One region of the Pseudoalteromonas sp. NZS11 genome, then DNA from elsewhere that is predicted to be linked to it. Evidence: predicted binding sites of a transcription regulator. Region 1 holds the regulator's gene; the other holds the start of a gene.
The links. The regulator FliA, encoded in region 1, starts transcription of late flagellar genes. The targets are predictions, from matches to a motif close to CTAAAGNTNNNNNNNNNNNNGCCGATA.
Positions count from the first base shown of each region.

Region 2: the regulator FliA is predicted to act here: its motif matches at 2,667-2,693, upstream of I6E82_RS07535 (VC2046/SO_2500 family protein).

Region 1 is NZ_JADYWP010000001.1:668,932-674,692, reverse strand. It holds gene I6E82_RS02945 (chemotaxis protein CheA) at 1-1,633, opposite strand, end outside; gene I6E82_RS02940 (protein phosphatase CheZ) at 1,649-2,422, opposite strand; gene cheY (chemotaxis response regulator CheY) at 2,440-2,823, opposite strand; gene I6E82_RS02930 (RNA polymerase sigma factor FliA) at 2,864-3,574, opposite strand; gene I6E82_RS02925 (MinD/ParA family ATP-binding protein) at 3,601-4,461, opposite strand; gene flhF (flagellar biosynthesis protein FlhF) at 4,454-5,761, opposite strand, start outside.
Region 2 is NZ_JADYWP010000003.1:84,156-89,916, reverse strand. It holds gene I6E82_RS07550 (YchJ family protein) at 1-437, shown strand, start outside; gene I6E82_RS07545 (GGDEF domain-containing response regulator) at 512-1,429, opposite strand; gene I6E82_RS07540 (DUF6172 family protein) at 1,623-1,925, opposite strand; gene I6E82_RS07535 (VC2046/SO_2500 family protein) at 2,105-2,632, opposite strand; tRNA gene I6E82_RS07530 (tRNA-Tyr) at 2,745-2,829, shown strand; tRNA gene I6E82_RS07525 (tRNA-Tyr) at 2,879-2,963, shown strand; gene I6E82_RS07520 (M48 family metallopeptidase) at 3,089-3,721, opposite strand; gene I6E82_RS07515 (MHYT domain-containing protein) at 4,065-5,761, shown strand, end outside.

The DNA.
Region 1 (5,761 bases):
CAAAAATTAGGTTGTATGCTTCAGTGTCAGAAAGTCGACTCGCTTGATCGTGATCGAGCACGCCTTTACTAATTGCTATTTTTTTCAGTTTCTCAGCATCCATACCAGCGCCATCATCTTTAATGGTCAACAAAATATGGTCGCCTTCCTGAGACGCTGATAAAGTAACATTACCTGTTCTAGGCTTACCGGCAGCCTCACGAACAGCTGGCATTTCAATACCGTGGTCAACTGAGTTTCGAACTAAATGCACAAGCGGATCGGCTAGTGCTTCCACTAAGTTTTTATCTAAATCGGTTTCTTCACCTACAAGTTGTAAGTCAATGTCTTTGTTTAAGCTGCGTGCTAAATCGCGTACTACGCGAGGGAAACGACCAAATACCTTTTTAATTGGTTGCATTCGCGTTTGCATAACCGCGCCTTGAATATCAGCAGTCACTACATCTAAGTTAGAGATTGCTTTACCCATTGCTTCACTGTCTGAATTGGTCGCTAAACTAACCAAACGATTTCGCACAAGTACTAACTCACCAACCATATTCATAATTTGGTCAAGTCGTTTTGTATCTACGCGAACTGTCGTCTCTGCTGCTGGTGGCGCTGATTTTTTAGGCGTTGCTGGCGCTGCTTTAGCAACCGGTTTTTCTACCGGTTTAGAAGCGGGTGCTTTTACAGGTTCTGGTTTTTTTACAGGCACACTCGCTTTTGCAGCTGGTTTAGCTGGGATATTGGGCTGTTTCACAGCTGGAGTGCTTTCTATTGATTTAGGTGCAGTGCCTTTACCATGAAGTTCATCAAGAAGCGCTTCAAATTCATCATCACTAATTTCATCATCTGATGAATTAGCAGTATTTGACGCTGGTTTAGCTGGTTCTACAGGTGCTTTAACTACACTACTTTGCTCAGGTGCTTTACTCGCAACCTCACCAAAACTGCCAACTCCATGTAACTCGTCTAATAAGCTGTCAAATTCATCATCAGTAATATCACCATTAAAATCACTACTACTTGCTACTGGCTTTTCAACTGCAGGACCTTGTCCTTTACCGTGTAGTTCATCAAGTAAGTTTTCAAATTCATCTTCAGTGATTTCGTTTATTTCAGCATCACTAACCGAAGGAGTTCCGCTAAACATTTCATCAAATGCAAATGGATCTTCCTCATCAGCTATTGGCGTATCAACTACTTCATCAAGAGGTTGTTCAACGTCAGTTTCTGAAGCGACTCCGTTAAGCTCGGCTTCTGTTGGAGGTAGGCCCAAAATGTGGAGGGTTTGAAGTAACTCAGGATCTGCTGGTTCTGGCTTATCCCTATTTTGGATAGTCGCGAACATTTCATTAATGGTGTCGAGCGCTTGTAAAATAACATCCATTAACTCTGAATTGACCGTTCGCACGCCTTGACGTAGTAAATCAAATACGTTTTCAGCGCCGTGGCAAGCATCAACAAGTTCTGTCATAGCTAAAAAGCCTGCACCACCTTTTACAGTGTGAAAGCCTCTAAATATGGCATTTAGTAACTCTGTATCTTCTGGATTATTTTCCAGTTCAACTAACTGTTCAGATAAAAGCTCTAGGATTTCTCCTGCCTCTACAAGAAAGTCTTGTAAAATATCTTCATCGACTTCAAACATGCAGTTACTCTCCTCTTAGAAGCCCAAACTTGATAAAAGATCATCGACTTCATCTTGATCAGATACAACATCATTACGCGATTCTTTATCAATAATAGGGCCTTCAGGACCTGCTAAAGTTTGTGTGGCAACTGGTTCTTTTATTTTTTGTTGTTCTACTTTATTCGCTGTGTTGTCACTGTCATCTTGTTCAGCAAACGCTGTTAAAAGATGAAGTAAGCTTTCTTCTACTTCTCTAACAAGTTCTATAACACGGCGAATAACTTGACCTGTTAAGTCTTGATAGTCTTGAGCCATTAGTACATTTGTCATTAAGCTTTGAAGCTCATCCGTTTTATGATGAGAGTTATTCATAAACTTATCGATACTATGGCAAAGTTGTTTAAACTCACCAAGCTCAATCTCCCGGCTCATTAAACGATCCCATGTCGGTTTGATATGAGATATTTCATCTGCAAGTTGCTGAGCTATAGGTAAACTAGCCTCAACAGCATCCATTGTTTTATTAGCCGCATTTTCTGTCATTTCTATAACATAATTAAGCCGCTTTTTAGCATCTGGAATCGCATCTGTCGTTATGTTAGTTAAGCGAGTATCAAGCTCAAAGCTTTTAAGTGCTTCGTGCAGTTGACGAGTCAACTTCCCAACTTCAGCAAATAATTTAGACTGCTCTTGCGAAGCTGTCTCTAAAATCAACTGATTAGCTTTATCTTGCTCATCGTTTTCTAAATAAATGACGAGTTGACGAGCTTGTTCTAACGTTATTTGAGGCGCAGCTGGTGCTGACATAAGCCTCTCCCCCATCATTAGCCTAAGCGTTCAAATACTTTTTCTAATTTAGTTTTTAATGTTCCAGCCGTAAATGGCTTAACAATATAACCATTAACGCCAGCTTGCGCTGCAGCTATTATTTGTTCTTTTTTAGCTTCTGCCGTTACCATCAATACAGGGATATGTTTTAACTTATCATCTGCACGAATTGCTCTTAAAAGGTCAATACCTTGCATTCCCGGCATATTCCAATCTGTAACCACAAAATCAAACACTTGATTTTGTAACATAGGCAAAGCTGTAGACCCGTCATCAGCTTCTTGAACGTTAGTGAAACCTAAGTCACGTAATAGGTTTTTTATAATTCGTCTCATCGTTGAAAAATCATCAACTACAAGAATTTTCATGTTTTTATCCAAAACATCCCCCAGTGAGGTATTAACCTTAGTTTACTTACTACTAGTTTATCCAGTCATTGATTTTAGCTTTAAGCTTAATCATCGCCTGACCATGTATCTGACTTACACGCGATTCGCTTACATCGAGTATATGTCCTATTTCTTTTAAATTCATTTCATCGTTATAGTATAAAGAAAGTACCATTGCATCACGCTCTGGTAATGACTTTATTGCATTTAGCAAAGACTCATTAAACCGATCATTTTTAACATTATTAAAAGGTTTGTCTAGCGCTAAATCTTGGCCTACGGGAGTAATAACATCCTCATCTACACCAAGGTCTTCTATGCCTAATACTTTACTGGTATTAACATCATTTAAAATATGATGGTACTCATTGAGTGAAATTTCAAGTTTTTCAGCAACTTCTGTATCTGTTGGTTCGCGATTCAGACTGCTTTCGAGCCCAGTAATTGCCTCTGCAACTTGTCGGCTTTTACGGTGTACTGAACGAGGAGCCCAATCACCACGGCGCATTTCATCAAGCATAGCCCCGCGAATACGAATACCGGCGAAGGTTTCAAAGCTTGCGCCTTTTGTTGCATCAAAGTTTTTTGAAGCTTCTATTAAACCTATCATTCCTGATTGAATTAAATCATCAAGCTGAACGCTAGGTGGTAATCGAGCAATTAGATGACATGCCACTTTTTTAACAAGTGATGCATGTTTCTCAACAATCACATTTAAGTTTTGTGTTGATTGATATCCCATAGCTCTATTCACCAATGTTGTCATAATTAGCCGTTTACTAGTTTCTCAATGAAAAACTCTAAATGCCCAGATGGTTGATTTGGTATTGGCCATTTAACTGCTTTTGTCGCCAGCGCTTTGAACGCGAGAGCGGCTGGCGAACTTGGAAAGAGCTCAACAATCACCTTTTGGCGACGTGTTGCTTTGCGCATATTTTCGTCATAAGGAACCGTTGCTACTAGCTCCATTGAAACATCTAAAAAGCGATCGGTAACTTTAGATAGTTTTGCAAACAATTCAGTGCCTTCACGCATACTGCGGACCATATTGGCAACAATTTTGAACTTATAAACACCGTGCTCGCGGCTTAATACTTTAATAAGTGCGTAAGCATCGGTTATTGATGTTGGTTCATCGCACACTACAACCATTACATCTTGTGCTGCTCGTGAGAAGCTTAGCACCATGTCTGAAATACCAGCGGCTGTATCTACAATTAAAATATCAAATTCGGTATTCAATTCGCTAAATGCACGAATTAGCCCGGCATGCTCAGATGGCGATAATTCAACCATACTTTGCGAGCCCGATGTAGCGGGTACAATTTTAATACCAGCAGGCCCTTCAACTAAAATCTCGTCAAGCTCACATTCACCTGACAAAACGTGTGATAAATTGCGCTCTACACGTAAACCAAGCATCACATCACAGTTTGCTAAACCTAAGTCAGCATCCAGCACTAATACTCTATTACCTTGTTGCCCTAGTGCAATAGCAGTATTTAGAGAAACATTTGTTTTCCCCACCCCACCTTTACCACCGGTTACAGCGATAACTTTTACGCCGTTGTTATTGTTTTGACTCATTTTGCGCAGGCCGCTTGCTTGATCTAATACTGTGTTAATCATACATCCCTACTGTACTTGGCGCCACTGCTTGGTGCCTTGAATGTTGTGCTTTTGTTCTTTTTAAATATAACTGCTCAGCCTTTTTCACTAGTTTTTCAGCATTTGCAACACGAATATCTTCTGGCACTCGTTGACCGTTAGTAAGATACCCTATTGGAAGGCGATTTTGAATCGCAATACTAATTATCTCACCCAAACTTAATGATTCATCTAACTTAGTGAAAATACAACCACTTAACTGTACTTTTTTAAAGTGACGTACTGTTTCTTGTAATACATTAATTTGTGCCGTCGCGCTTAGTACTAAGTAACTGCGAATATCCACACGTTGGTTACGCATTAACGTGTTTAACTGCTCAGTTAAACGTAAATCTCGCTGACTCATACCTGCTGTATCAATTAATACTAGACGTTTATTTCGTAAATGATATAAAACTTCAGCTAATTCATTAGCATCTTTAACTTGCTTTACACCACAACCAATAATACGGCCGTAAGTAGCAAGCTGTTCATAAGCACCAATTCTGTATGTATCAGTGGTTATTAAGGCCACTTTATCAGCGCCATATTTTTGTGCGCCTAACGCTGCAAGCTTAGCAACTGTTGTTGTTTTACCAACACCTGTTGGACCCACTAACGCATATACACCACCTTGGCGAAGTATTTCATTATTGGTTGTTTGCATTTGATCTTCGACCATCGTTAACAACGCTTTCCAGCCTTGCTTACGAGATACATCATCAGGTACAAAACATGCCATTTGTTGCGCGACTTCTTTATCAATACCCATACCGACTAAGCGGTCAACCATGCAAGCGCGTGTTGGATCGCGACGCGCCATATCTTGCTGCATTAAGCCTGATACTTGATGCTCAAGTAATTGACGAATTGCGTTCATTTCTTCACGCATTGTTGTCATTTCTTCGCTTTCATTATTGGGTGTTTGTTGGCGAGCCGTTACTGGACTATCTAAATCATCAAAGTCGCTGTCTAAATCATCAAAACCTAAGCTATCCGCTTGAGTTTGTGGACGAACTGGCGCTGCATTTTCAGGAGCAAACATATTTTTAGTACGCTGTTCCATAACTGGTTCTTGATAGTTATCGGTAGTATCAATACCTGATTGTGAAAACATTGATGCAAGTTCAGGGGAGCGAGGACGCGGTGATTGGCGCTCTAACAAAGCCTGTAGGCTGTCAGCCACTTTTGCCTGCGGCTCTGGTTTGGCACGCTGAGGCTCTGGTTTTACAAAATTATGCATACTTTGCTGTGGTGCTTGAGCACGCGGCTCTGCAGTACG
Region 2 (5,761 bases), on a different contig from region 1:
ACAATTATGCCGATTGCTGCGAGCCGCTTCACTTATCTGTTAAGCAAGCTGACTCTCCTGAACAACTTATGCGCTCACGATTCAGTGCTTATGTTATTAAAAATGCAGAATATGTTTATCAAACCTACGCAAAAGAAAAACAAGCTGAAAATCCGGTTAAAGAAATCAATGATTTTGCTAACAGCTGTCGATTTATAAATCTTGATGTAATTGGGTCAAGCCATGATGGCGATACCGGCACTGTAGAATTTAAAGCCCAATATTTTTATCAAAACTTATTTTGTGAGCTTCACGAAAAATCGCAGTTTATTAAAGAAAACACTCAATGGCGTTATTTAGATGGCACTATATATCCTGTTGAAGATATTAAAGTGGGCAGAAATGATGACTGCCCATGTGGTAGCAATAAAAAGTACAAAAAATGTCATAGCGTGTAATAAATAATCTTATTTAATATTTATCACCTACAAGGTGTTTTTAAGTGGCAAAGTGATTTATTAGCTAGCTAAACTTAAAAACACACTTGGTTACGACCTTGCATTTTGGACTCATACATTTTTTCATCTGCGATCTGCAAGGTGTTTTTGTTATTTACATACGGTTGTAGGGTTGCACCGCCAATACTAATAGTAACAAAGTCATATTCTGAATATCTGTGTAATATTCCTAAATCGACCACATTTTGTTTAATTTTATCAGCAACACAAATTGCACCTTCAGTGCTTGTATGCGGTAGAACAACTACAAACTCTTCGCCGCCGTAACGCGCAACAAAATCGGTTGGCCTTTGCAAACTATTAGTAATAGTTTGTGCAACAAGGTTTAAAACCGTATCGCCTTGCACATGACCATAAAGATCGTTGTATTGCTTAAAGTAGTCTATATCGATGAGTAATAGTGCATAGTCGACTTTTTCTCGTAAGGCGCTTCGTTCCATTTTAGAAAAATGCGCATCAAAATAACGACGATTGAATACCTTTGTTAAATCATCTAGAAATACTTTTTGATTGAGTAAGTCATGTTGAAGTTTCATCGTAATATGGGCGCGCACTCTTCTATATAAAGTTTCCGAGTTAGTTGGTTTCTTTATAAAATCTACAGCTCCGGCTTCCCAGCACTCTTCTTCTTGATTTTCAGATGAGGTTACAAAAATAACGGGGATATCTTGTGTTTCAGATATATTTTTTAATTTTAGACATGTTTCAATACCACTCATTCCTTCCATATTAATATCGAGTAGTATTATATCTGGCGGATTATGTTTACAAATTTCAATCGCATCCTCACCACAGCTCGTTGTTGTTACACTAAAATGCTCTGATAATATTTTTTTTAATACAATTAAGCTTAATAGCTGATCGTCAACGACAAGTACCTTAGAGCTCTTTAAGCTTAATTTCAATTGGTGGTCAGAGTAATTTATAGGCATGGTACAACTGTTTTGTTTTTTTAATTAAACACACCCTATATCACTATATTTTGTTATGCAAATGTTAATAAATTAAAATTCTACTTATTAGTTACTAATAAAAATGATTTATGGTGAATCTTTAATGCATAAAAACAAAAAATGAGCCACTTGGGCTCATTTTAAAACTTCGAACACTTAATTAAATTAAGTGTTATTCGTCATCATCTAAATCTAACTGTTGACGTTGAGCAGGTCGAGCTAAAATCTCTACATAGAAAGAGGTCAAACCTTGCTTTTCAATTTCGCCAATTTGGTTACTTAATTCAGCAACATGCACAACTTGCGCATCTTCAGCTGTGTTACCAAACTTACAGTCAAATGCCCAATAGTCAGCATCTTCAGGTAGCGTTTTATTACGCTCTCTTTTCAAATATTTTTTCACTTCGTGCTTTGCAGCATCAACCATACGAGGGTATTTGATTTTCTCGTGATTTAGCGTGAATGTTTTCTTCATTACGTTCCTAATTACCTTGGTTTAATGATAATGGCATTTCATGTCATACCATTTGACGCCATTATAGCAATTGCATTTAATTTTTGGATGCTTTTTTTTCATTAAATCAATTATTAGCAAATATATAAAGCAGACCCGTTATAAAGCATATATTAACTGGTGATTATTACAATCATATATCACACCGCAATGAGCTGAAGTGGTTGATGTATTGCATCATTATTAAGGCTGTCGTAAAAAGCAGCTGCATCTATAGGGGGATTGGCTAGTTGGGTTTGTTCGCTTTTAATTCTTCTTCTGACGGCAAGCTCACAGTTATCTATTATATTAAGTGGAATATGCTTATCATCATTTCTAATCGCAAGTGGTTCAGGGCTTAAGCATTGTCTTAACTTAATACTTGTCATACCACAGCGCGCTCCTTCTTGAGATATTAATGATGCATTAAATTGTCCAACCAACATATTATATTCATCAGGAGCTAAAAGTTGCTTTGGACCTGCGCCAAATTGCTTTCTTAACGCCTCTTCTTCTATAACTAAATTATCTATTTCAGTTTTTGGTAAATGAAATTGACTAAAGTCGAGTGCGTCATGTGACAGCATCGCTAATAATAGTGCAAATTCGCCACGGCGATTTTCATGCACACTATTATTGAGTCTACTGTTTAACTGACTCTCTGTGATTAACAAATCATCTATTTGCATAGTCTTTAGCCGATTGTGGTAACTGATAGATATTTATCGGCTTTATTTCAATTTTCTTTAGCTTTTTTCTTTACTTAAATACGCAATTTGCTATTATCAGCGCCGTTGCATTGGAGGGGTTCCCGAGCGGCCAAAGGGATCAGACTGTAAATCTGACGGCTCAGCCTTCGCTGGTTCGAATCCAGCTCCCTCCACCACTTTTCTTACCGCTAAGTTAAGTGGGGCCAAATGCAATAAAATTAGTGTGGAGGGGTTCCCGAGCGGCCAAAGGGATCAGACTGTAAATCTGACGGCTCAGCCTTCGCTGGTTCGAATCCAGCTCCCTCCACCACTTCTCTACTATTCCTATATTCCTATATTCCTATATTCCTATATTCCTATATTCCTATATTCCTATATTCCTATATTCCTATATTCCTATATTCCTATATTCCTATATTCCTATATTCAGTAACATCAAAACACCCACTGTAAACTCATACCATTTTGTTTTAACCAATTAGATGATGTTTTGTAATCGGGGAAAAACGCCTCTACTCGCTGCCAAAAAGCTTTGCTATGATTTAAATACTTTAAGTGGGCAAGCTCATGAACAATCACATAATCTATAGCGTGGTAAGGAGCACCTATAAGATGTAAATTAAAAGTGAGTTCTCGCTTGCTATTACAACTCCCCCACTTTCGTTTATAAACACCTATTTTTAAATCATTTGGCAACTCTTCACCCATTTGAGTACAGAAATACGCTAAACGCATCTCTATGTATGCAATAAGCTGCTCTTTTAAATAAGTCTCTAATAGCTGTCGATACTTTTGATAAGTGTTTTTAACTCGAGGAGATATTGTAATAAGTAAGTGGTCATCATACGGGGTTACTTTGGAATCTTGGCCTGAGTCCAGTTTCAAATAAATAGTTTCTGAAAAAACACTGATTTTTTTAGATTCAAAGGGGTACTGCTTAGTGTCATCAATTGACGATTGTTTTTTTAATTGTTCTGCAACCCACTCTTGTTTGTCAAATAACCAAGTATCAATGTGTTTTTTTGCGACAAAATGTGGCGCATACACAGTTACCTTTTGACTATGCACTTTTATTGCGACTGTTTTGCGTCTAGTACTCTTTTTTAGTTGATATTCAAACACGACTTAAACTCTAAATATAGCATCCGTTTATATAATCCATATTACCATCAATTTTAAACTCTTAGGCATACAGTCGCACCTAACTCCTAATCCACTTTATTATAATAAGCTATAGATTGATCCGTCTGTTTTATTTGAATTGAAAGTTAAAATATTTTATTTACTTCAATAACAAAAAATAAATAAACTTGGTTAAAATTCGTCACTTTATAGCGCGATTAGAAATAACGGTTCATTTATTAGTAAATTAGATTAAACTTGTAAAATAAAGATTATATTTCGAGCCGTTATGCTATCAGCTTTCTTCATTACAGACCAAGATCCAAGCCTAATACTTAATGGGGTTTACGACCCTCTTCTAGTCTCAATGTCTGTATTAATAGCCATTTTTGCTGCTTTTTTTACTACTAAGCTCATTGATTTAGCAAAAGAGACTAAATTCCCTCGTTATCAACGTTTAGCAAATATAACCGCAGCAACTGTATTTTCTTCTGGTATTTGGAGTATGCACTTTATAGGTATGTTAGCTTTTTCGCTATGTACTAATATAAGCTACGATCCAACAATCACACTACTCTCTTTTCTTCCTGCTTTATTAGCATGTCAGTATGCGGTATCAATACTTGTAAATAGTGATGGAAACTTTAGAGTGCTCAGCATTTGCTCGATCTTACTAGGGGCTGGTATTGGTACAATGCATTACAGCGGTATGGCTGCAATGGAGCTTTCCCCAATGTTGCGCTATGACCCACTGACCTTTGGTCTTTCAATTTTAGTTGCCGTCGCTCTTTCGTTTATAGCGTTATATAGCCGCTTTAATCTTGAAAAATTTTTTCCAAAACTATCATACCTACAAAATAGAGCCATCAGCGCTATAATATTAGGCTTTGCTGTTGCTGCTATGCATTATATGGGCATGGCATCTACACGCTTTGTTGCAACATCTCCTCTTTTATATGACGACGCAAATGCTTCTGCTGGGCTCACTTTTGTAGCCATCGCGGTTGCAACTGCAACGATTGCCATTACAAGCGTAGTAGCGGTACTTAATGGCATGGTCAGATATAAAATGTTACTTGAAGAAAAGTCAGCCGACGAGTCTCGCTTAAACGCAATTTTAGGCACAGCCATTGATGGAATCGTGACAATAGATCACACCGGCATTATTTTGAGCTTTAATGAGTCAGCTAGCAAAATTTTTGGTTGGCATGAAAATGAAGTACAAAATCATAATATTAAAATGCTAATGGATGATGCTATCGCGATGCATCACGACAGCTATCTTTTACATGCTAAAAATGTTGATTTAGGTAAAGTAATTGGTGTTAACCGTGAAATTTTTGCTAAACACAAAAACGGCCACTTATTTCCAATTCGATTAGGCGTCGGTGAAGTTAATCAGCCAGGGCAAAATCCTCTATACGTAGGCTTCATAACAGACTTATCAGAGCAACGAGCTTTACAAAAAAGCCTTGAAGAAAAAGAGCAAAAGTATCGCTCTTTAATGGATAACATGCCAGGTGTGGCTTTTAGGTGTAAATTTGATGATAACTGGACCATGCTTTTTATCAGCCCGAGCATCAACGAGTTAACGGGTTATAACCCTAATGAATTTACTGAACATTGCATTGAATTTAACGATCTAGTTTTAAAATCAGACCAGCAACCTATTGTAGACGCCGTCACAAAAGCCGTAGAAGAAAAACGTCAGTATTCAATCGAATACAGAATTCGCCACAGAAGCGGTAAAATCTTATGGCTTTTAGATAAAGGCAGCATCGACTTTGATACCCAAGGCCAAGCAAAGTGGATTGATGGTGTTTTAGTTGATATTACAGAACGCAAAGAATATGAAGAAAAACTAGAGCAAGCTAAATTTAAAGCTGAAGAAGCTGCTTATGCAAAGCAATCTTTTATGGCTAATATGAGCCATGAAATACGTACACCTATGAATTCTATAATAGGTTTTAGTGACTTGTTAATGGA